DNA from 2 places in the Latilactobacillus parafuchuensis genome. Region 2 is predicted to be linked to the other one. Evidence: a T-box and tRNA genes for the amino acid it is inferred to sense, from the RefSeq annotation. Region 2 holds a T-box; the other holds one or more tRNA genes.

Region 1 (10,931 bases), 960 kb from region 2:
TTAGCACCAGAGCCTAACTTGTTAGTACAACGGGCTAAAAAACATTATTGGACCAACCGGCGAGTGCAAACGGGTTTTCAACCTATCGCAGATCGATTAGCAGATTGGACGCAAGCGGCATTAGATGATTTAGATAAGGGTGAGTATTGATGAGTGCAAAAGTAGCGGGAACAATCATGTACAAAACTGAAGCGGGCCAATACGTCTTTTTGGTCGAACCACAAACAAAAGAAACGTTTCAAATGTTATCCACTGAAAAAAATGAGCAACAAACACCACTTGCGGCGGTTTTAATTGCGTTGCAAGCAAAGCTGAATATTGATGTTAACCAGTTGCGATTAACGAATTTAGCCAATATTAAGTTAGATTCTGAGAATGTTTCCTTTTTTGTTTTCCAATGGAGTGAACATACGCCTGAATTTTATACCGAACAATTGGCTTTAATTAGTGAAGCGGGTTTCCAATTCAAGACCCCCAGTGAGTTCACGGCATTATTGGATAAATTAGAGGTGACCAGTGTTCCGCATTTAAATTAATTCGGACGATTGATGTATATCTATTCAATATTGTCCGCGTTTTAAATTATTTTAAGATTAATTAAAAAAAATATGAATAATTGCTTGACGGTCTAAGCTAATGTTGGTATAGTAGTCTATGTTGTCAGCGAGACAAACGGTTATCAATTTTAAAAATGTATAAGCAATCCATAAGTTGAATATTTATTCAAAAAATATTTAAAAAAAGGATTGACAAGCATTTTGGAAACATGATATACTAATCTAGCTGTTTCAACAACAGTAGATCTTTGAAAACTGAACAAAGTTTCGACAAATCAAATGTGTAGGGTCGCCCTTCGGGGCACAACATATTTGCGAAGTCAATTCGCTAGCAAATAAATTAAGTAACAAAAACAAGAGCTACAAACTTTTAATTGAGAGTTTGATCCTGGCTCAGGACGAACGCTGGCGGCGTGCCTAATACATGCAAGTCGAACGCACTCTGGAACTGATTGAAGAAGCTTGCTTCTGATTGAAGCTCATTTGAGTGAGTGGCGGACGGGTGAGTAACACGTGGGTAACCTGCCCTAAAGTGGGGGATAACATTTGGAAACAGATGCTAATACCGCATAAAACCTAGCACCGCATGGTGCAAGGTTGAAAGATGGTTTCGGCTATCACTTTAGGATGGACCCGCGGTGCATTAGTTAGTTGGTGAGGTAAAGGCCCACCAAGACTGTGATGCATAGCCGACCTGAGAGGGTAATCGGCCACACTGGGACTGAGACACGGCCCAGACTCCTACGGGAGGCAGCAGTAGGGAATCTTCCACAATGGACGAAAGTCTGATGGAGCAACGCCGCGTGAGTGAAGAAGGTTTTCGGATCGTAAAACTCTGTTGTTGGAGAAGAATGTATCTGATAGTAACTGATCAGGTAGTGACGGTATCCAACCAGAAAGCCACGGCTAACTACGTGCCAGCAGCCGCGGTAATACGTAGGTGGCAAGCGTTGTCCGGATTTATTGGGCGTAAAGCGAGCGCAGGCGGTTTTTTAAGTCTGATGTGAAAGCCTTCGGCTCAACCGAAGAAGTGCATCGGAAACTGGGAAACTTGAGTGCAGAAGAGGACAGTGGAACTCCATGTGTAGCGGTGAAATGCGTAGATATATGGAAGAACACCAGTGGCGAAGGCGGCTGTCTGGTCTGTAACTGACGCTGAGGCTCGAAAGCATGGGTAGCAAACAGGATTAGATACCCTGGTAGTCCATGCCGTAAACGATGAGTGCTAGGTGTTGGAGGGTTTCCGCCCTTCAGTGCCGCAGCTAACGCATTAAGCACTCCGCCTGGGGAGTACGATCGCAAGATTGAAACTCAAAGGAATTGACGGGGGCCCGCACAAGCGGTGGAGCATGTGGTTTAATTCGAAGCAACGCGAAGAACCTTACCAGGTCTTGACATCTTCTGAAAATCTTAGAGATAAGACGTTCCCTTCGGGGACAGAATGACAGGTGGTGCATGGTTGTCGTCAGCTCGTGTCGTGAGATGTTGGGTTAAGTCCCGCAACGAGCGCAACCCTTATTACTAGTTGCCAGCATTTAGTTGGGCACTCTAGTGAGACTGCCGGTGACAAACCGGAGGAAGGTGGGGACGACGTCAAATCATCATGCCCCTTATGACCTGGGCTACACACGTGCTACAATGGATGGTACAACGAGTCGCAAAACCGCGAGGTTAAGCTAATCTCTTAAAACCATTCTCAGTTCGGATTGTAGGCTGCAACTCGCCTACATGAAGCCGGAATCGCTAGTAATCGCGGATCAGCATGCCGCGGTGAATACGTTCCCGGGCCTTGTACACACCGCCCGTCACACCATGAGAGTTTGTAACACCCAAAGCCGGTGAGGTAACCTTCTGGAGCCAGCCGTCTAAGGTGGGACAGATGATTAGGGTGAAGTCGTAACAAGGTAGCCGTAGGAGAACCTGCGGCTGGATCACCTCCTTTCTAAGGAATAATACGGAAAACCTTGTACATTTGTTAGCGTCGAAACTTTGTTTAGTTTTGAGAGGTCTACTCTCAATAAACACGTTTTTTGGGCCTATAGCTCAGCTGGTTAGAGCGCACGCCTGATAAGCGTGAGGTCGATGGTTCGAGTCCATTTAGGCCCATTGTACCAAGAATTAGATAGTTACAACACGGGGGATTAGCTCAGCTGGGAGAGCGCCTGCTTTGCACGCAGGAGGTCATCGGTTCGATCCCGTTATCCTCCATAGATGGCAATAGTCATCGAAACTTTGTTCTTTGAAAACTGGATAATAAGTAATATTAGATTTAAAAGCCGAGAAAAACATTGCGTTTTAAAGAGTTTTTTAATAGAAGTATGAATTAGTTCATATCGCTAAACTCAAATAATAACCCTTTACCGTAGGTAAAGATAGGTTAAGTTATAAAGGGCGCACGGTGGATGCCTTGGCACTAGGAGCCGATGAAGGACGGTACTAACACCGATATGCTTCGGGGAGCTGTAAGTAAGCTTTGATCCGGAGATTTCCGAATGGGGGAACCCAATACCTTTAGTCGGGTATTATCATTAAGTGAATACATAGCTTAATGAAGGTAGACGCGGGGAACTGAAACATCTAAGTACCTGCAGGAAGAGAAAGAAAAATCGATTCCCTAAGTAGCGGCGAGCGAACGGGGAAAAGCCCAAACCAAGAAGCTTGCTTCTTGGGGTTGTAGGACAGAACATTGGAGTTACCAAGTTAAGTTGTAATCGAATCAGCTGGGAAGCTGAGTCAAAGAGTGTGATAACCACGTAGATTAAACAACTTAACCTCCGTTCTGGATCCTGAGTACGGCGGAACACGTGAAATTCCGTCGGAATCCGGGAGGACCATCTCCCAAGGCTAAATACTCCCTAGTGACCGATAGTGAACAAGTACCGTGAGGGAAAGGTGAAAAGCACCCCGGAAGGGGAGTGAAATAGATCCTGAAACCGTGTGCCTACAATTAGTCAAAGCTCGTTAATGAGTGATGGCGTGCCTTTTGTAGAATGAACCGGCGAGTTACGTTTATATGCGAGGTTAAAGTGAAAAGCTGGAGCCGTAGCGAAAGCGAGTCTGAAATGGGCGAGTGAGTATATAGATGTAGACCCGAAACCAAGTGACCTACCCATGTCCAGGTTGAAGGTGTGGTAAAACACACTGGAGGACCGAACCCACGTCAGTTGAAAATGGCGGGGATGAGGTGTGGGTAGCGGTGAAATTCCAAACGAACTTGGAGATAGCTGGTTCTCTCCGAAATAGCTTTAGGGCTAGCCTCGGAATATTGGATCATGGAGGTAGAGCACTGTTTGGACTAGGGGCCCGTCTTGGGTTACTGAATTCAGATAAACTCCGAATACCATTGATTTAGTTCCGGGAGTCAGACTGCGAGTGATAAGATCCGTAGTCGAAAGGGAAACAGCCCAGATCACCAGTTAAGGTCCCAAAATTTATGTTAAGTGGAAAAGGATGTGGCGGTGCACAGACAACTAGGATGTTGGCTCAGAAGCAGCCACCATTTAAAGAGTGCGTAATAGCTCACTAGTCGAGTGCCGCTGCGCCGAAAATGTACCGGGGCTAAACATAATACCGAAACTGTGGGTGGACACGTAAGTGTCCGCGGTAGGAGAGCGTTCTAAGGGCAATGAAGCTAGATCGTAAGGACTAGTGGAGCGCTTAGAAGTGAGAATGCCGGCATGAGTAGCGAAAGATCAGTGAGAATCTGATCCACCGTATGACTAAGGTTTCCTGGGGAAGGCTCGTCCTCCCAGGGTTAGTCGGGACCTAAGGCGAGGCCGAGAGGCGTAGTCGATGGCCAACAGGTTGATATTCCTGTACTAGTTTATTTTGTTTGAACGATGGAGGGACGCAGGAAGCTAAGGAAAGCACACGACTGGAAATGTGTGTCCAAGCAACGAGTCTTGAGTTGAGTGAAATGCTTGATTCTTTAAGGACAAGTTGTGATGGGGAGCGAAATTAAGTAGCGAAGTTCCTGATGTTACACTGCCGAGAAAAGCTTCTAGTGAGAAATAAACTACCCGTACCGTAAACCGACACAGGTGGTCGAGGAGAATATCCTAAGGTGAGCGAGTGAACTCTCGTTAAGGAACTCGGCAAAATGACCCCGTAACTTCGGGAGAAGGGGTGCTGACCGTCAGGTCAGCCGCAGTGAATAGGCCCAAACAACTGTTTATCAAAAACACAGGTCTCTGCAAAATCGTAAGATGACGTATAGGGGCTGACGCCTGCCCGGTGCTGGAAGGTTAAGAGGATGAGTTAGCGCAAGCGAAGCCCAGAATTGAAGCCCCAGTAAACGGCGGCCGTAACTATAACGGTCCTAAGGTAGCGAAATTCCTTGTCGGGTAAGTTCCGACCCGCACGAAAGGCGTAATGATTTGGGCACTGTCTCAACGAGAGACTCGGTGAAATTATAATACCCGTGAAGATGCGGGTTACCCGCGACAGGACGGAAAGACCCCATGGAGCTTTACTGTAGCTTGATATTGAGTGTTTGTATAGTTTGTACAGGATAGGTAGGAGCCGTAGAGATCGGAACGCTAGTTTCGATGGAGGCGTTGGTGGGATACTACCCCAACTGTATGACCACTCTAACCCGCGTCACTTAGCGTGACGGGAGACAGTGTCAGGTGGGCAGTTTGACTGGGGCGGTCGCCTCCTAAAGTGTAACGGAGGCGCTCAAAGGTTCTCTCAGAATGGTTGGAAATCATTCGTAGAGTGTAAAGGTATAAGAGAGCTTGACTGTGAGATTGACAAATCGAGCAGGGACGAAAGTCGGACTTAGTGATCCGGTGGTTCCGTATGGAAGGGCCATCGCTCAACGGATAAAAGCTACCCTGGGGATAACAGGCTTATCTCCCCCAAGAGTCCACATCGACGGGGAGGTTTGGCACCTCGATGTCGGCTCATCGCATCCTGGGGCTGTAGTCGGTCCCAAGGGTTGGGCTGTTCGCCCATTAAAGCGGTACGCGAGCTGGGTTCAGAACGTCGTGAGACAGTTCGGTCCCTATCCGTCGCGGGCGCAGGAAATTTGAGAGGAGCTGTCCTTAGTACGAGAGGACCGGGATGGACATACCTCTGGTGTACCAGTTGTTCCGCCAGGAGCATCGCTGGGTAGCTATGTATGGAAGGGATAAACGCTGAAAGCATCTAAGTGTGAAGCCCCCCTCGAGATGAGATTTCCCATTCCTTTATGGAAGTAAGACCCCTGAAAGATGATCAGGTAGATAGGCTAGGAGTGGAAGTACAGCGATGTATGGAGCGGACTAGTACTAATCGGTCGAGGACTTAACCAAAGGTGCAATGTTTTAGGCTTTTGAGATGATATTACTTATTATGCAGTTTTGAGAGAACGAAGTTCTTCTCAGTGCGAATAGCACAAATAGTGTGGTGGCGATAGCAAGAAGGATACACCTGTTCCCATGTCGAACACAGAAGTTAAGCTTCTTAGCGCCGATAGTAGTTGGTGGGAAACTACCTGCGAGGATAGGACGTTGCCACGCTATATTTGATGGAGGTTTAGCTCAGCTGGGAGAGCATCTGCCTTACAAGCAGAGGGTCACAGGTTCGAGCCCTGTAACCTCCATTGAGTCGTTAGCTCAGTTGGTAGAGCATCTGACTTTTAATCAGAGGGTCGACAGTTCGAGCCTGTCACGACTCATCGGCCAAAGTTACACGCCAAGAAAATGCGGGTGTGGCGGAATTGGCAGACGCGCTAGATTTAGGTTCTAGTGTCTATATAGACGTGGGGGTTCAAGTCCCTTCACCCGCATACAATTGAATAGTTTTTTTAATGAAAGCAATTTTTTTTGCCGACTTAGCTCAGTTGGTAGAGCATCTGATTTGTAATCAGAGGGTCGGGCGTTCGAATCGTCTAGTCGGCATTAAGATGCGGAAGTAGTTCAGTGGTAGAACATCACCTTGCCATGGTGGGGGTCGCGAGTTCGAATCTCGTCTTCCGCTTTCATTATGATATCGCCGGGGTGGCGGAACTGGCAGACGCACAGGACTTAAAATCCTGCGGTAGGTGACTACCGTACCGGTTCGATTCCGGTCCTCGGCATCATAATGAAAAATGCACCCATAGCGCAACTGGATAGAGTGTCTGACTACGAATCAGAAGGTTGTAGGTTCGACTCCTACTGGGTGCATAGAACGGGAAATAGCTCAGCTTGGTAGAGCACCTGGTTTGGGACCAGGGGGTCGCAGGTTCGAATCCTGTTTTCCCGATTGCAACAATATATATTTTTTGGCGGTGTAGCTCAGCTGGCTAGAGCGTCCGGTTCATACCCGGGAGGTCGGGGGTTCGATCCCCTTCGCCGCTATTGTTTTAAAGTGCTTGGACCTTTAGCTCAGTTGGTTAGAGCAGACGGCTCATAACCGTCCGGTCGTAGGTTCGAGTCCTACAAGGTCCATCATCACATTTGGTGAGATTTTGTAGTTGTATTATCTTATATATATTATCGCGGGATGGAGCAGTCTGGTAGCTCGTCGGGCTCATAACCCGAAGGTCGTAGGTTCAAACCCTACTCCCGCAATTTGGTCGCATGGTCTAGCTGGTTAGGACGCCTGCCTGTCACGCAGGAGATCACGGGTTCGAGTCCCGTTGTGACCGTTTAAATGGCTCAGTAGCTCAGTTGGTAGAGCAATGGATTGAAGCTCCATGTGTCGGCAGTTCGATTCTGTCCTGCGCCATATCATCATGAATATGCGGGTGTAGTTTAGTGGTAAAACCACAGCCTTCCAAGCTGTTGTCGCGAGTCCGATTCTCGTCACCCGCTTTTCATGGGCCTATAGCTCAGCTGGTTAGAGCGCACGCCTGATAAGCGTGAGGTCGATGGTTCGAGTCCATTTAGGCCCATTATCTAAATATTGGAGAAGTACTCAAGTGGCTGAAGAGGCGCCCCTGCTAAGGGTGTAGGTCGGGAAACTGGCGCGAGGGTTCAAATCCCTCCTTCTCCGTTTTGTATGGCCCGTTGGTCAAGTGGTTAAGACACCGCCCTTTCACGGCGGTATCATGGGTTCAAATCCCGTACGGGTCATTGTAACAGGTATTACTTTTTTATAGCTTATGGAGAATTACCCAAGTCTGGCTGAAGGGAACGGTCTTGAAAACCGTCAGGTGGGTCAAACCACGCGAGAGTTCGAATCTCTCATTCTCCTTTATATTATCGCGGGATGGAGCAGTCTGGTAGCTCGTCGGGCTCATAACCCGAAGGTCGTAGGTTCAAACCCTACTCCCGCAATTTGGTCGCATGGTCTAGCTGGTTAGGACGCCTGCCTGTCACGCAGGAGATCACGGGTTCGAGTCCCGTTGTGACCGTTTAAATGGCTCAGTAGCTCAGTTGGTAGAGCAATGGATTGAAGCTCCATGTGTCGGCAGTTCGATTCTGTCCTGCGCCATTTATGGAGGAGTAGCGAAGAGGCTAAACGCGGCGGACTGTAAATCCGCTCCTTCGGGTTCGGTGGTTCGAATCCACTCTCCTCCATTTTTTATAGGGATATAGTTTAAAGGTAGAACTACGGTCTCCAAAACCGTCAGTGTGGGTTCAATTCCTACTATCCCTGTTTATATGATATCTTGCATGAATATGCAGAATATGGTATAATATTACATGTTATGGCGGTATTGGTGAAGTGGTTAACACATCGGTTTGTGGATCCGACACACATGGGTTCGATTCCCATATACCGCCCTTTCATTGGGCTATGGCCAAGCGGTAAGGCAACAGGTTTTGATCCTGTCATGCGCTGGTTCGAATCCAGCTAGCCCAATTTTTTAATTTAGAACAGGATTTGTTCTTGTATGGCGGTATAGCCAAGTGGTAAGGCAGAGGTCTGCAAAACCTTCATCACCGGTTCAAATCCGGTTACCGCCTTTGCGTTTAGGCGCTAACTAAATGTTCATCAATATGCCGGTGTGGCGGAATTGGCAGACGCGCGGGATTCAAAATCCCGTTTCCTCACGGAAGTATCGGTTCGACCCCGATCACCGGTATTAATTATTATAACGGTAACTCAGTAATCATAAAGATTACTGAGTTTTTTTGTGGTTTCTAACTAAAATTGAATATATATACATAATATAATGGCATCATGGGCTATAATGACTTTAATGTGCAAAAACATTCAAGAATAAGTATAACAAATTTGGGTTTCCGTGTTAGAATAGTGCTTATACACGAACAATCTTTTTGGTCGGATGATAAGGAGTGGTATCGATGAAGAAAAAAATGAGTTCTTGCACAACGGTATTAGTCGGGAAAAAGGCATCATATGATGGTTCAACGATGATTGCGCGTAATGAGGATGGCTACGGGCGACCTAATCCGCAGAAGTTTGTGGTAGTTCAACCTGAGGCACAACCGGCAGTCTTTCGGTCAGAAGCGAGTGGTGTTGAGGTTCCTTTACCAACTTCATCATTACGATGTACATTAACACCGGACGTTGATCCAGCCTATGGCATCTGGGGTGGTTCTGGGATTAACAGCCAAAATGTCGCCATGACAGCTTGTGAGACGATTACGACTAATCCGGAAATTCTGGCAATTGATCCGTTTGTAGATGAGGGGATTGGCGAAGCTGACTTTTTAAGCATTACATTACCATATTGTCAGACTGCGCGCGAAGGGGTTAGTCGGTTAGGACAGCTATTAGAGACTTATGGGACCTATGAACCGAATGGGATTGCCTTTGCCGATCACGACGAGGTGTGGTATCTTGAAACGATTGGGGGCCATCATTGGGCCGCGATTCGGATTCCTGATGATGCGTATGTGATTGCACCGAATCGTTTTAACATTGATTACTTTGATTTTGAATCAGGGGATACGTTATTTGCTGCCGATTTACCCGCGATGATTGATCAGTTCCATTTGAATCCAGACAGCGACCAAGTTAATCTACGTCATATTTTTGGGAGTGCAACTGAAAAAGATTGTGCCTATAATAATCCGCGGGCATGGTACATCCAACAACACTTCAGTCTTAACCCTAGTGGACAGCCGACAGATCAGGATTTGCCATTTATCTGTCAGCCGAATAAGCAATTAACGATTGCCGACGTTAAATGGATGTTAAGTGCTCATTATCAAAACACGCCGTTTGATCCGTACGGTCAGGGGACGCCAGAAGAACAGCACCGTTACCGGCCAATTGGGTTGAATCGGAATGAAGAAGTCCATATTTTGCAGATTCGAAACGATGTGCCGGCTGAATTAGCGGGTATTCATTGGTTGGCGTATGGACCGAATCCGTTTAATGGCTTGGTACCATTTTATGCGGCGGTTGATCAGACGCCAACGGTTTATCGGCAAACGACAGTTGATTTTGATCCGAATAATATTTATTGGCTAAGCCGGTTAGTCGCCGTGTTAGGGGATACTAACTATAATCATTATCGGGAATTAACGACTAACTTTGAAGCTGATTTATTGGCACAATGTCGCCAACAACAAATTAATTTTGAACAAAAGCAGGTTCTTGCTTCCGCTGACTTAGCCCTTTATAATGAAACAGTAGCACAATTAGCTTTTAAGTTGACCAATCAATTATTAGGACAGATGGTGGCTTTGGGGCGTTAAATACTGGAGACTAGTATGCAACCACGTTTTCTAAACACCTATCGCATGAGTATCCTGGCGATATTAACAGCATTATTATTGATTCAAGGTTTCGTCCCGATGGTCGGGAATTTAACGTTGATTCCGGGGCTGCCGGCCATTACGACGATTCATTTAACGGTCATTATCGGTGCGATTATCCTGGGACCACGAGATGGTGCGATTTTAGGTACAATTTGGGGAATCACCTCACTAATTCGGGCCTATGTGATGCCGACCGATCCGTTAGCAATTCTGATTTTTCGTAATCCAATCATTGCGATTTTACCGCGGTTATTGGTCGGACTGATTGCGGGCAGCTTAGCGGTCAAATTACCTAAGGCGCCGACTAAAAAGACGCTTACCATGAGTCTGATCGCCATCATCAGTACGATGGTCAATACCGTCTTAGTAATTGGTTTGACGTGGTTGTTCTATCAACACCAAGCAGCCGGATTGTACCACACATCGGCCAATCAGTTAATCTGGGTGATGTTATCAGCCTTTACGATCAATGCGACGTTGGAAATTATCGCTGCGGCGATTCTAGTGCCCGCCATCGCAACCCCGTTATTAAGATTCAAACGAACGACTTCAAAATAAAAACTAGCCTAAGGCGGACAATTGTCTGCCTTTAGGCTAGTTTTTTTAGTGGGTTGAATCGAGGCGGTAGTCCCGCGCGATTTGAATGAAACTGTCTAATAAAGCTTGTTGGGTTTCAGAGAAACGCTGGCTTTTCCGGTAGGCCAATGAGATGTAGAAGGTTGGCTGTGGT
Region 2 (10,931 bases):
TTAAGCTTGTGGTTTATGGTTTTGTTTACCAGAATTACGTTTGTGGCCAGTCGTTGTGGATGAATGGTCATTAGTGTTGACGTTTGTTTCACTAGCAGCCTGCGCGGGTTTAACGGTTTGTTTGTTAAACATTTCGCGGGTCACGACTGTGACAATTGGATTTTCAGCAATTTCAGCATCAACCCGTTTTTTAACACGGGGCATGATGACGAAAGTGGTGAGGATTTGTTGAATAATCATGATCATCCCACCAGCCAAGAAGTAAAGTGCTAAGCCGGCTGGGGCGAATAATGAAATGAAGAACGTAATGGCTGGGCTCATAAGAACCGTTGTTTGCATTTGTTTCTTTTGTTCTGCGGGCATGCCAACGAGTGACAATGCGCTTTGACCAACGTAGAATAAGGTGGCTACAATTGTAATAATGATGTTCGGTTGGCCTAAGCCAATGCCCAAGAAATGACTGCTCGAAATTTCTGGTGAATATTGAATCGCTTGGTATAAGCCGGAGAAAATTGGTAATTGAATGATTAACGTTAAGCAACCGAGACTAGGCATCATACTTGAGCCATTCTCTTTGTAAACTTTCATCATTAATTGGCTTAATTCTGCCTTTTCTTCAGGTGAAGTGGCGACTTTTTGTTGTTCTTGAATAATATCTAATTGCGGTTTTAAACGACGGGTCTTTTCTTGTTGTTCCGTCATCTTATTCGATTGATTGAGCATCAATGGTAATAGAATCATCCGGACCACGAAGGTGATGATGATGATTGCCCAGCCGTAGCCGTTCAACCCACCAAAGAAGTTCGCGATGCTTTCCATTAAATGCTGTAAAGGTAATGCGATGTACTTGTAAGATGACCCGTAAATCAAACCAGTTGGAATCTTAGGATGGGCGCTCATCTTTTGGGGCACACAGCCAGCCAAGAAGAACGTCATCGTCAATGCTAACATTGCAAGCGTTGCAATGCGTTTATTTTTTTTCATAAATTTAACCCTCTCAAGTAAAGTTTCAACAAGAGTAACTATACTGGAAGGAACGCTGAATTTCAACCAACAACCGAAAATTTACGACACGGTGACACATCGGTTAGCTCGGTTTGAACCAATTTAGTAACGTGTCCACTAGGGCTCGGCGACGCTTTAACGGCTCCAATAAATTGGGTTAAAATAGCGGATTCACCAATCGCAATAATTTTGACGGAACCATCGGCTTGGTTGGCAACGGTGCCTTTAATCCCGAGTTGGTCCGCAACGAGTTTAGTCATCCAGCGAAAGCCGACGCCTTGCACGCGACCATAAACGTTTAATTGCACTGCTTTTTTCATCTCAATCACCTCAAATACTATTGTAAGCTGTTCTGGTCATTTTGGCGACCAATAAGAATGGTCCCCATAGCTATTGGGGGGCAAATCGCGTATAATAATAGGTACTAAATAGACTGGAGCACATTATGGAATACATTCAATCGAACCAAAACGCTAAGATTAAAGCTGCTAAAAAATTAACGGTTAAAAAGAATCAACGTAAGGAAAATACTTATTTATTAGAAGGTTGGCATCTCGTGCAAGAAGCCATCCAAAGTAAAGCGACGATTCGTCAAATTTTTGCAACGGATAAATATGTTGAAGAACGGGCTTTACGTGGTTTCTACGATCAAACCTTTGAAATTGCCCCAGAAGTGGCGCAACATTTAAGTGAAACTAAAGCTCCTCAAGGCATCTTTGCAGTCGTTGAACTGGTTGAAAATACCGTACCAGAAACGTTAGAAGGCCGTTATCTCTTATTAGACGCCGTTCAAGATCCTGGTAACATTGGCACGATGATTCGGACAGCGGACGCTGCTGGGTTTGCTGGTGTGGTCTTAGGTGAAGGCAGTGTTGATTTATATAATCCTAAATTGTTACGGTCAATGCAAGGTAGCCATTTCCATTTGCCCGTTTATCAAGGTAAGTTACTGGACTGGGTTAAACGATTCCAACATCAATCAGTCCCCGTTTACGGCACTGAATTAAACCAATCAGCGATTAGCTATCAAGCTGTCCCTAAGTCTGATAATTTGGCTTTGATTTTAGGCAATGAAGGCAATGGTGTCAGTGTTGATCTATTGCTCGCTGCTGATGATAATTTATACATTCCAATTCCAGGACATGCCGAATCATTAAACGTGGCAGTCGCTGCTGGGATTCTGATGTTTAAATTAATCGAAGGCTAAATCGTTAAGTTTTTCTAATAGTCAAAACTTTTTAAGGCGTTTAACTTCTTTTTTAATGTAAAAGCTGTTATCCTATGGGCAGAATTTAATTTAAATCATGTCAGGAGTCTTTGAATGAATACATCTGCTAAATGGTCCACTGATGAAACGTACATGGCAATTATTGCCGATTTGTTAGAGAAACCAGAAGTGCAACAGTTGGCTAATTACACCCAACATCATCATTCTGACCGGTTGGAACATTCTTTGAGTGTCTCTTACCGGAGCTACGAAGTCGCCCTTAAATGGCACCTAAACGCGCGTTCAATCGCACGGGCGGGGTTATTGCATGATTTATTCTATTACGATTGGCGCGACACTAAATTTGATTTAGGCACCCACGCGTACGTGCATCCCCGAATTGCCTTGCGCAATGCGGAGAAGCTAACTGAGTTGTCACCACTGGAAAAAGACATCATTGTTAAACACATGTGGGGCGCAACGGTTGGTTTACCGCATTATCGGGAAAGTTACATTGTCTCATTGGTCGATGATTATTGTGCAATTACTGAATTTTGTTCACCCGTTTGGCAAAAGATGAAGAAGCGTTGGTCTAAACCAGTTGCGTCATCACAAATCAATAAATAGCTTAGGCTAAAAGATTGATTTTTGAAACAATATTCAGTACACTTATTATTAATAAGTGTGAGGTGAAAAAAATGGATATGATTAAGGAAAAGGCAACTTCTGACTGTCAGAAGGCCTTTCAACTTTGTCCTAAATTTGAAAAAACATTTTCAATTCTAGGTAAGAAGTGGAATGGTCTGATCATAGATGTCCTATTAGAAAACGGAACTCAACGGTTTAAAAATTTAGTGCATAGTGTCCCAAAATGCAGCGACCGCGTCTTAGTCGAACGACTAAAGGAACTCGAACAGGTTGGCGTTGTTGACCGAATAACAAGTACGGATTCGGCATTAATTGAATACCGTTTAACCGCCAAAGGTGAAGAATTAGCACCCGTAATGGCGGCTGTCCACCAGTGGTCTGATAAGTGGTGTGACCCAGAAGATGAGTTGCGAAATTGATTAAATTACGCTAAAATAGAATTATTAAAACAAAGACGAAAAAGAGTAACCTATTAAGCCGTTTTAACAGGGAGAATAACCAGTTGACTGGAAGTTATTCAAACGGGGTTAGGTGAAGTTCACTTTCAGAGTTGACTAATCAGTCCGGTGTTGCCCGTTATGCAATTTTGAGTGTACAGTTACCATAACTGTAAACTAGGGTGGTACCGCGAAGCTTCGTCCCTTTTGAGGGATGGGGCTTTTTTTGTTGTTAAAAATAAGGAGGTCAAAGCATGTCATTAAAAGAACAGTTAGAAGCCTTGCAACAAAAAAGTTTGCAAGAGATTCAAAAAGTCGTTGATCTAGACGCGTTAAATCAAATTCGGGTTGAAGTATTAGGTAAAAAAGGTCCGATTACCGAAGTATTACGGGGGATGCGTGATCTTAGTAATGAAGAACGGCCTAAAGTTGGTGCATTTGCCAATGAAATTAAGGTTGATTTAGCGCAAGCCATCGAAGCTCGTAAAGCTGAATTAGAAGCTAAGAAGGCGTCAGCACAATTAGCCCATGAAACACTGGACGTGACGTTGCCAGGTCAACCAGTGACCAAAGGCACCCCGCACGTGTTAACCCAAGTCATCGATGATTTAGAAGACTTATTTGTTGGGATGGGATACCAAGTCATCGCTGGGTACGAAGTTGAAGATGAGAAGCATAACTTTGAAATGCTCAATATTCCGGCCAATCATCCGGCTCGCGATATGCAAGACACGTTTTACATCACGAAAGATACGTTGATGCGGACGCACATGTCACCTAACGAAGCGCGCGATTTAGAAAGCCATGATTTTGCTAACGGTCCAATTCGCATGATTAGCCCCGGTCGGGTTTATCGTCGCGATACCGATGATGCGACCCATTCACATCAATTTTATCAAATGGAAGGCCAAGTGATTGATAAGCACATTACGATGGCTGACTTGAAGGGGACACTCGAATACACGATTCGCCACATCTTTGGTGAAGATCGTCAATTACGTTTCCGTCCTAGCTATTTCCCATTTACGGAACCCTCTGTCGAAGTGGATATTTCATGTTTCCGTTGTAATGGTCAAGGCTGTAACGTCTGCAAACAAACCGGCTGGATTGAAGTCTTAGGGGCTGGGATGACCCATCCGAACGTCTTAAAAGCCGCTGGTGTTGATCCTGACGTTTATGGTGGTTTTGCCTTTGGTCTCGGAATTGACCGCTTTGCAATGTTGAAATATGGTGTGGATGATATTCGAAACTTCTACTTAAATGATGTTCGATTCTTAAATCAATTCACACAGGAGGGCTAATTCATGAAAGTATCTTATAACTGGTTAAAAGACTATCTAGATTTAACAACAGAACCAACCGCGTTAGCTGAAAAAATTACCCGGACAGGGATTGAAGTCGCTGGCGTGACCCAAATGAGCGCTGGTCTGAAAAAAATTGTGGTTGGGCATATTTTAAGTTGCCAACCTCATCCAGATTCAGATCATTTAAACGTCTGCCAAGTCGATGTCGGTGAAGACGAACCGTTCCAGATCGTCTGTGGCGCGCCGAACGTGGCCGCCGGACAAGATGTGATTGTCGCGTTACCAAATTCACGAATTGCCGATAACGTTAAAATAAAAAAAGGTAAGATGCGCGGCGTGGCTTCCATGGGCATGATTTGTGGCCTCCAAGAAATTGGTTTTGCTGACAGCGTTGTCCCCAAAGCTTATGTCGATGGGATTTTTGTTTTCCCAGAAAGTATTGAACCCGGCACTGAAGTCTATGAAGCCCTTGGGATGACCGATTCAATCATTGATTTAGATCTAACCGCTAACCGCGCGGATGCGATGGGGATGCACGGTGTGGCCCATGAAGTGGCTGCCATTGAAGATATAAAACCGCATTTTGAAACCGTGACGGTTGCTGAAAGTGACGTGACAACGGCGTCACAAATTAGCGCTAAAGTGGCGGATTCAACCTTAGCCCCTAGCTATCAATTACGAATGGTTCAAAATGTGACGATTCAACCCAGTCCACTCTGGTTACAAACCCGTTTATGGCACGCTGGAATTCGGCCAATTAACAATTTAGTCGATGTCACTAATTATATGATGTTGACTTACGGTCAACCATTGCACGCTTTTGATGCCAATACACTAACGGGCACTGATAAACAAATTGAAGTCCGGTTAGCACAAGCCGGTGAAAAACTAACGACTTTAGATGAAGCCGAACATGAATTAACCACTGAAGATATTGTGATTACCGATGGCCACCAACCAATCGCTTTAGCGGGTGTTATGGGTGGTTTGGCTTCAGAAATCACACCGCAAACGACGAATGTGATTATCGAAGCGGCCATTTTTGAACGGACAGCGGTGCGTAAAACAGCCCAACGGCATAATTTAAGATCCGATGCGTCATCACGCTTTGAAAAAGGCGTCAACGTAGCCGATGTTCAAGTGGCGTTAGATGCTGCGGCAGCCATGATGGCTGAATTAGGCAACGGGCAGGCGACTGCTGGGATTGTGAGTCCAACTCAATTGGCACCCACAGCTAAAGTAGTTGAAATTGACGCCCAACGGATTAATCATGTATTAGGCACTGATTTAACGATTGAAACGATGATTACGTTATTAAACCGCTTTGGTTTTGATGTTGCAAATAAGGATGGCCATTTAATCGTGACCGTGCCTGCGCGTCGTTGGGATATCGAAATTGAAGCCGATGTGATTGAAGAAGTCGCTCGTTTATATGGTTACGATAATTTACCAAGTACGTTACCAACGGGTGCCATGACAACTGGGGCGTTAAATGCAGCCCAAAAAGCCCTACGACACACGCGCCATTTCTTAGAAGGCGCTGGTTTAACCCAAGCAATTAGTTACGCGTTAACCACGCCAGAAAAGGCGCAACAATTCATGTTACGACCCGCGACAGCGACCGTTCTAGATTGGCCAATGACGCAAGATCATTCGGATTTAAGAATGAATTTAATCACTGGTTTGTTGGATGATGCGGCCTACAATGTCGCTCGTAAACAAACTGATTTAGCGTTATACGAACAAGGTCGGGTTTTCTTGAAGACGACGGCTGAACAAGATCGGCCTCATGAATTAGAATACGTCGCTGGCTTGTTAAGCGGCAACCGCCAAGTTAAATCATGGCAAGTAACCGCTGAAGTGGTTGATTTTTATACGATTAAAGGCGTTGTTGATGCTTTATTAGCAAGCTACAATTTAGTCGATGATGTGCGCTATGTTGCGACGAGTGAATTTGCTGAGATGCACCCAGGCCGAACAGCCGCAGTCTATGTTGGTGAAATTTTGGTCGGTTTTGTCGGCCAAATTCATCCGCAAATTGCTAAAGCAAATCATTTAAAAGAAACTTATGTTTTCCAAATTGATATTGCGCAAATTCTAGCCTTACCAGCGCAAACGTTAATTGCTAAACTAGCGCCTAAATTCCCAGAAATCACTCGGGATATCGCGCTACAAGTCGCTGAATCGGTGACAAACGCTGATTTAGTGGCAGCGATTCAAGCCAAGGGTGGCCAACATTTGGTGTCCGTTCAATTGTTTGATGTCTATGTAGGGAGTCATATTGAAGCCGGTGAGAAATCAATGGCGTATACGTTGACGTATCTCAATGAAAGCGCGACGTTGACCGAAGAAGAAGTCAATGCTGCATTTGAAAAAGTCGTTGCCCATTTAGTGGCCACTTTTGACGCAAAAGTACGTTAATACCGAATCTTTAATGCAATTTATAAAATTTTTGGTATAATGTCTTAAGGATTGTATTTAAAAGTTTTATTAGGAGGTCATCCTTTGAAGAAAGCTGATCAAAAGGAGCCAGTTGAACAAACATCAGAACAATTATATGCAGAACGACGGGCTGAGAAAAAAGCGGCCAATAAAATTGTTTATTGGATTATTGGGATCGCACTAGCCCTTGTTGTGATCATTGGTTTAATGGGATATCGGTATGTCCAAACCTCATTAAAACCCTATAATACAACGGCTAAAACTGAAATTACGGTCAAGATTCCGAATGGGTCAACCAATAAGGAAATTGCGGCTATTTTACAAGAAAAGAAATTAATTAAGAGCGCAACGGTTTTCAATTACTACGTTAAAACCCATAATTTTTCGGATTTCCAAGCGGGTTATCATGTATTGAAACAATCAATGGGCTTTGAAAAGATTATTTCAAACTTGCAAAAAGAAGGCACACCAACCCGACCACGAGATGTGACCGGTAAGGTCTTGGTTAAAGAAGGGGTCACGCTGGAAGAAATCGCAACGGCGGTTGGTAAGAATACTAAGTATTCAAAAGCGGACTTCATTAAGTTAATCAAAGACAAGCAATTCTTAGCAAGCTTGAAAAAGAAATATCCAGAATTATTAACGTCAACCATGGCTAAGAAAAATGTCCGGTACCATCTAGAGGGGTATCTATTCCCAGCTACTTATGAAGTTTATAAAGACAGTACGTTAAAAGAAATTGTAACTGAAATGGTCAAAACAACGGATCAAAACTTACGCCCTTATTACGCAACCATTAAGAGCAAGAAGTTAACGGTTCAAGAAGTCTTGACCTTGGCTTCCTTAGTCGAACGTGAAGGGGTGACTGCAAGCGATCGTCAAAAGATTGCCGGTGTCTTCTTTAACCGATTAGACATTGAGATGCCAATTCAATCTGATATTTCGGTTATGTACGCGTTGAACACACATAAGACGCATCTGTACAATAAAGATGTCCAAGTCGATTCACCGTATAACTTGTATGTTCATTCGGGTTACGGACCAGGACCGTTTAATTCACCAAGTTTACAATCAGTAACGGCGGTCTTAAATCCGGCCGATCGCGATCAAAATTATCTATACTTTGTCGCTAATCTCAAGACTGGGAAAGTTTATTATTCACATACGTTAGATGAACATACCCAAACAACCAATTCGATTGAAGATTAACTGATAAAATCGTAGAAGTCGACCTCAATCGGGGTCGACTTCTGTCTGTCCAAAAAGAAGTGGAGAATAGAGGAGCGTCTCATGTCGAGTAAAAAGAAAGCACCAATTATTATCGGGGTTACCGGTGGATCAGGTAGCGGTAAAACAACCGTTAGCCAAGCCATTGCCACTAAATTTGCCAATCATTCGGTGATGTTATTACCACAAGATGCTTATTATAAACATCAAGACTTACCGTTTGAAGAACGACAACAAACCAATTATGATCATCCAGATGCATTCGATACGGATTTATTGTTGGCGCAAGTCACGCAATTAAAACAACATCAAGCAATTGAACAACCGGTCTATGATTATACGATTCATAACCGAACGGATGAAGTCGTGTACGTCGAACCCCAAGATGTGATTATTTTAGAAGGTATTTTGGTATTGGCTGATCCACGGCTACGAGATTTAATGGACATCAAGGTCTACGTCGATACCGATGATGATATCCGACTATTACGGCGGATGAGTCGTGATATGGAAGCCCGCGGCCGGAGTTTTGACGACATTGTGGCGCAGTATTTGAAGACGGTTAAACCGATGTTTCATGAATTTATCGAACCGACTAAACGCTATGCGGATTTGATTGTGCCTGAAGGTGGCAATAACCGCGTTGCGATTGATTTATTAGTGACGAAGATTCAATCGATTTTACACGCTTAATTAAAAAAATAACGAAATAAATGAGGTGGCTAATATGGCTGGAAAAAAATATCCAATGACCGAAGCTGGTAAAGCAAAATTAGTTGAAGAACTAGAAACGTTAAAAATGGTGAAACGACCAGAAGTTATTAACCGGATTAAAATTGCGCGTAGCTATGGTGATTTATCTGAAAATTCAGAATATGAATCAGCAAAAGATGAACAGAGCACGTTAGAAAGTCGCGTTTTAGAAGTTGAAAATATGTTACGTTTTGCTGAAGTGATTGATGCTGACAGTGTTGCTGATGGCATTATCGCGGTTGGGAGAACTGTGACTTTCACCGACGATGAAGATGGTGAAGAAGAAACGTACCAAATTGTTGGGGCGGCTGAATCTGATCCACTTGCGGGCAAGATTTCAAATGATTCACCGATTGGTCAAGCAATCGTTGGCAAACAAGCCGGCGACAAAGTCGTGATTCAAACACCGGGTGGCGACATGCACGTCACTATTACCGAAGTTAAATAAAGGTTTTATCAAAAAAGACAATCCAGCGGGTTGTCTTTTTTGATGAGGCTGATTGATTAATCAGCCCATAGACGGATTGGGTTTTGTTGAAACCTTAGTATAATAAGAACTAATGAGTAAGTGTGAAGGGAGCTTTTTAGATGCCGATAGTCTGGCGTATTTTCTTAATTATCGAAGCCATTATTTTTGGCACATTTATTTGGCAGATTATTTCGTATCCCGCCAATCTCTTTTTCATCATCTTCGGGATTGTTTGTTTAATCTGGGCGAATAAACGTCGGAGTAACCGTAAAGTCGGCTTTTTAACAACTTTGTTGACGATGATTGGGACGATTTCAATTTTAGTGACGCTCTTCATTAATTTTTCATTGTGGTTATTATTGATTAATGCGGTCGTTTTTTTGGCGCTTAATCATCGACGGGTGGGTCAATTTAACAACCGCAATTTAAATCAATTATTTGATAATGCGCCATGGCACCGCAAGAATTTTGTGCCGGTCAATACTAAAGAACCGACCGCTAAGTCGGATCAGGTCAAGCGTCATCAATGGTTTGGCAACCAAACGATTGGCAATAATATTTTCGAATGGGATGATATTAATTTTGCGGTTGTTGCCGGGGATACGATTATTGATTTGGGGAGTACGATTTTACCGAAAGCCGATAATCATATTGTGATTCGTAAAGGCTTTGGTAAAACGCGGATTTTAGTGCCGGTCGGGACTGGGGTTTATTTAGACCATTCGGCGATGATGGGGAGCGTTATCATCGAGAATCAACGTTATAACTTGAAAAATGAGTCAATTCAGTTGTATAGTAAAAACTATGATGAAGAAAGTCGCCATCTCAAAATAATTACCAACGTGGTAATTGGTGACCTTGAGGTGATTCTCGTATGAGTAAATTAGCCCGTAGTCTTATTTTTGGTATGACTGTCTTATTGACGCTCCTGTTTTCAGTGGCGTTGTTTTTTGCGTATTTCTATAGTGTTAACCAGAAACAGTGGCTCTTGAAGTTAGTCACAGTTCGCTTGTTTTACGTGCCATTGCTAGTGTACATCATTGCGGCGGCAGTGGTGGTCGGACTGAGTGTCACTTCGGTCGTGTATTTATTGATGCGCCAACAGTTATCGCATACCGAAAGTCAGCTACAATATTTGGCGTCGGGGCAATATGAATCGCCAATTTTTGAAAATAAGACGACGAACACGACGGATTTTGTCCAACCGATTGAGCAAACCATTGAACAATTACGTCAAAAAATGATACGCTTGCAACATGAAATCCAAAGTTACAGCGATCGACCGACTGTTCTGGTCGGTGAAACCAAAGAAGAAATTTTAGCGCAGGAACGGCACCGGTTAGCTCGCGAATTGCATGATTCGGTCAGTCAACAATTGTTTGCAGCGACGATGATGTTATCGGCGCTCAGTGAAATTGCCCAAAAGGCGACTGATCAAC

The links. The T-box of region 2 lies ahead of pheS (phenylalanine--tRNA ligase subunit alpha). A T-box ahead of a tRNA ligase gene usually reads a tRNA of that ligase, here a tRNA-Phe.
Region 1: it has a tRNA-Phe gene. The T-box ahead of pheS (phenylalanine--tRNA ligase subunit alpha) is inferred to sense a tRNA for this amino acid. The anticodon was not compared.

What each region holds. Positions count from the first base shown of each region.
Region 1 covers NZ_CM143875.1:353,674-364,604, reverse strand. The annotation lists gene ACVPPQ_RS02125 (CvfD/Ygs/GSP13 family RNA-binding post-transcriptional regulator) at 1-150, shown strand, start outside; gene ACVPPQ_RS02120 (hypothetical protein) at 150-536, shown strand; rRNA gene ACVPPQ_RS02115 (16S ribosomal RNA) at 928-2,499, shown strand; tRNA gene ACVPPQ_RS02110 (tRNA-Ile) at 2,590-2,663, shown strand; tRNA gene ACVPPQ_RS02105 (tRNA-Ala) at 2,693-2,765, shown strand; rRNA gene ACVPPQ_RS02100 (23S ribosomal RNA) at 2,933-5,851, shown strand; rRNA gene rrf (5S ribosomal RNA) at 5,942-6,058, shown strand; tRNA gene ACVPPQ_RS02090 (tRNA-Val) at 6,069-6,141, shown strand; tRNA gene ACVPPQ_RS02085 (tRNA-Lys) at 6,144-6,216, shown strand; tRNA gene ACVPPQ_RS02080 (tRNA-Leu) at 6,244-6,327, shown strand; tRNA gene ACVPPQ_RS02075 (tRNA-Thr) at 6,367-6,439, shown strand; tRNA gene ACVPPQ_RS02070 (tRNA-Gly) at 6,447-6,518, shown strand; tRNA gene ACVPPQ_RS02065 (tRNA-Leu) at 6,533-6,618, shown strand; tRNA gene ACVPPQ_RS02060 (tRNA-Arg) at 6,633-6,706, shown strand; tRNA gene ACVPPQ_RS02055 (tRNA-Pro) at 6,712-6,785, shown strand; tRNA gene ACVPPQ_RS02050 (tRNA-Met) at 6,807-6,880, shown strand; tRNA gene ACVPPQ_RS02045 (tRNA-Ile) at 6,897-6,970, shown strand; tRNA gene ACVPPQ_RS02040 (tRNA-Met) at 7,020-7,093, shown strand; tRNA gene ACVPPQ_RS02035 (tRNA-Asp) at 7,097-7,170, shown strand; tRNA gene ACVPPQ_RS02030 (tRNA-Phe) at 7,178-7,250, shown strand; tRNA gene ACVPPQ_RS02025 (tRNA-Gly) at 7,266-7,336, shown strand; tRNA gene ACVPPQ_RS02020 (tRNA-Ile) at 7,343-7,416, shown strand; tRNA gene ACVPPQ_RS02015 (tRNA-Ser) at 7,430-7,517, shown strand; tRNA gene ACVPPQ_RS02010 (tRNA-Glu) at 7,526-7,597, shown strand; tRNA gene ACVPPQ_RS02005 (tRNA-Ser) at 7,629-7,718, shown strand; tRNA gene ACVPPQ_RS02000 (tRNA-Met) at 7,728-7,801, shown strand; tRNA gene ACVPPQ_RS01995 (tRNA-Asp) at 7,805-7,878, shown strand; tRNA gene ACVPPQ_RS01990 (tRNA-Phe) at 7,886-7,958, shown strand; tRNA gene ACVPPQ_RS01985 (tRNA-Tyr) at 7,964-8,044, shown strand; tRNA gene ACVPPQ_RS01980 (tRNA-Trp) at 8,053-8,123, shown strand; tRNA gene ACVPPQ_RS01975 (tRNA-His) at 8,179-8,251, shown strand; tRNA gene ACVPPQ_RS01970 (tRNA-Gln) at 8,259-8,330, shown strand; tRNA gene ACVPPQ_RS01965 (tRNA-Cys) at 8,364-8,434, shown strand; tRNA gene ACVPPQ_RS01960 (tRNA-Leu) at 8,470-8,553, shown strand; gene ACVPPQ_RS01955 (C69 family dipeptidase) at 8,777-10,138, shown strand; gene ACVPPQ_RS01950 (ECF transporter S component) at 10,154-10,759, shown strand; gene ACVPPQ_RS01945 (LysR family transcriptional regulator) at 10,805-10,931, opposite strand, start outside.
Region 2 covers NZ_CM143875.1:1,644,702-1,655,632, forward strand. The annotation lists gene yidC (membrane protein insertase YidC) at 1-984, opposite strand; gene ACVPPQ_RS08120 (acylphosphatase) at 1,047-1,325, opposite strand; gene ACVPPQ_RS08125 (TrmH family RNA methyltransferase) at 1,451-2,212, shown strand; gene ACVPPQ_RS08130 (HD domain-containing protein) at 2,327-2,839, shown strand; gene ACVPPQ_RS08135 (winged helix-turn-helix transcriptional regulator) at 2,911-3,279, shown strand; T-box leader at 3,303-3,506, shown strand; gene pheS (phenylalanine--tRNA ligase subunit alpha) at 3,552-4,598, shown strand; gene pheT (phenylalanine--tRNA ligase subunit beta) at 4,602-7,022, shown strand; gene mltG (endolytic transglycosylase MltG) at 7,107-8,252, shown strand; gene udk (uridine kinase) at 8,334-8,963, shown strand; gene greA (transcription elongation factor GreA) at 8,998-9,471, shown strand; gene liaF (cell wall-active antibiotics response protein LiaF) at 9,612-10,370, shown strand; gene ACVPPQ_RS08170 (sensor histidine kinase) at 10,367-10,931, shown strand, end outside.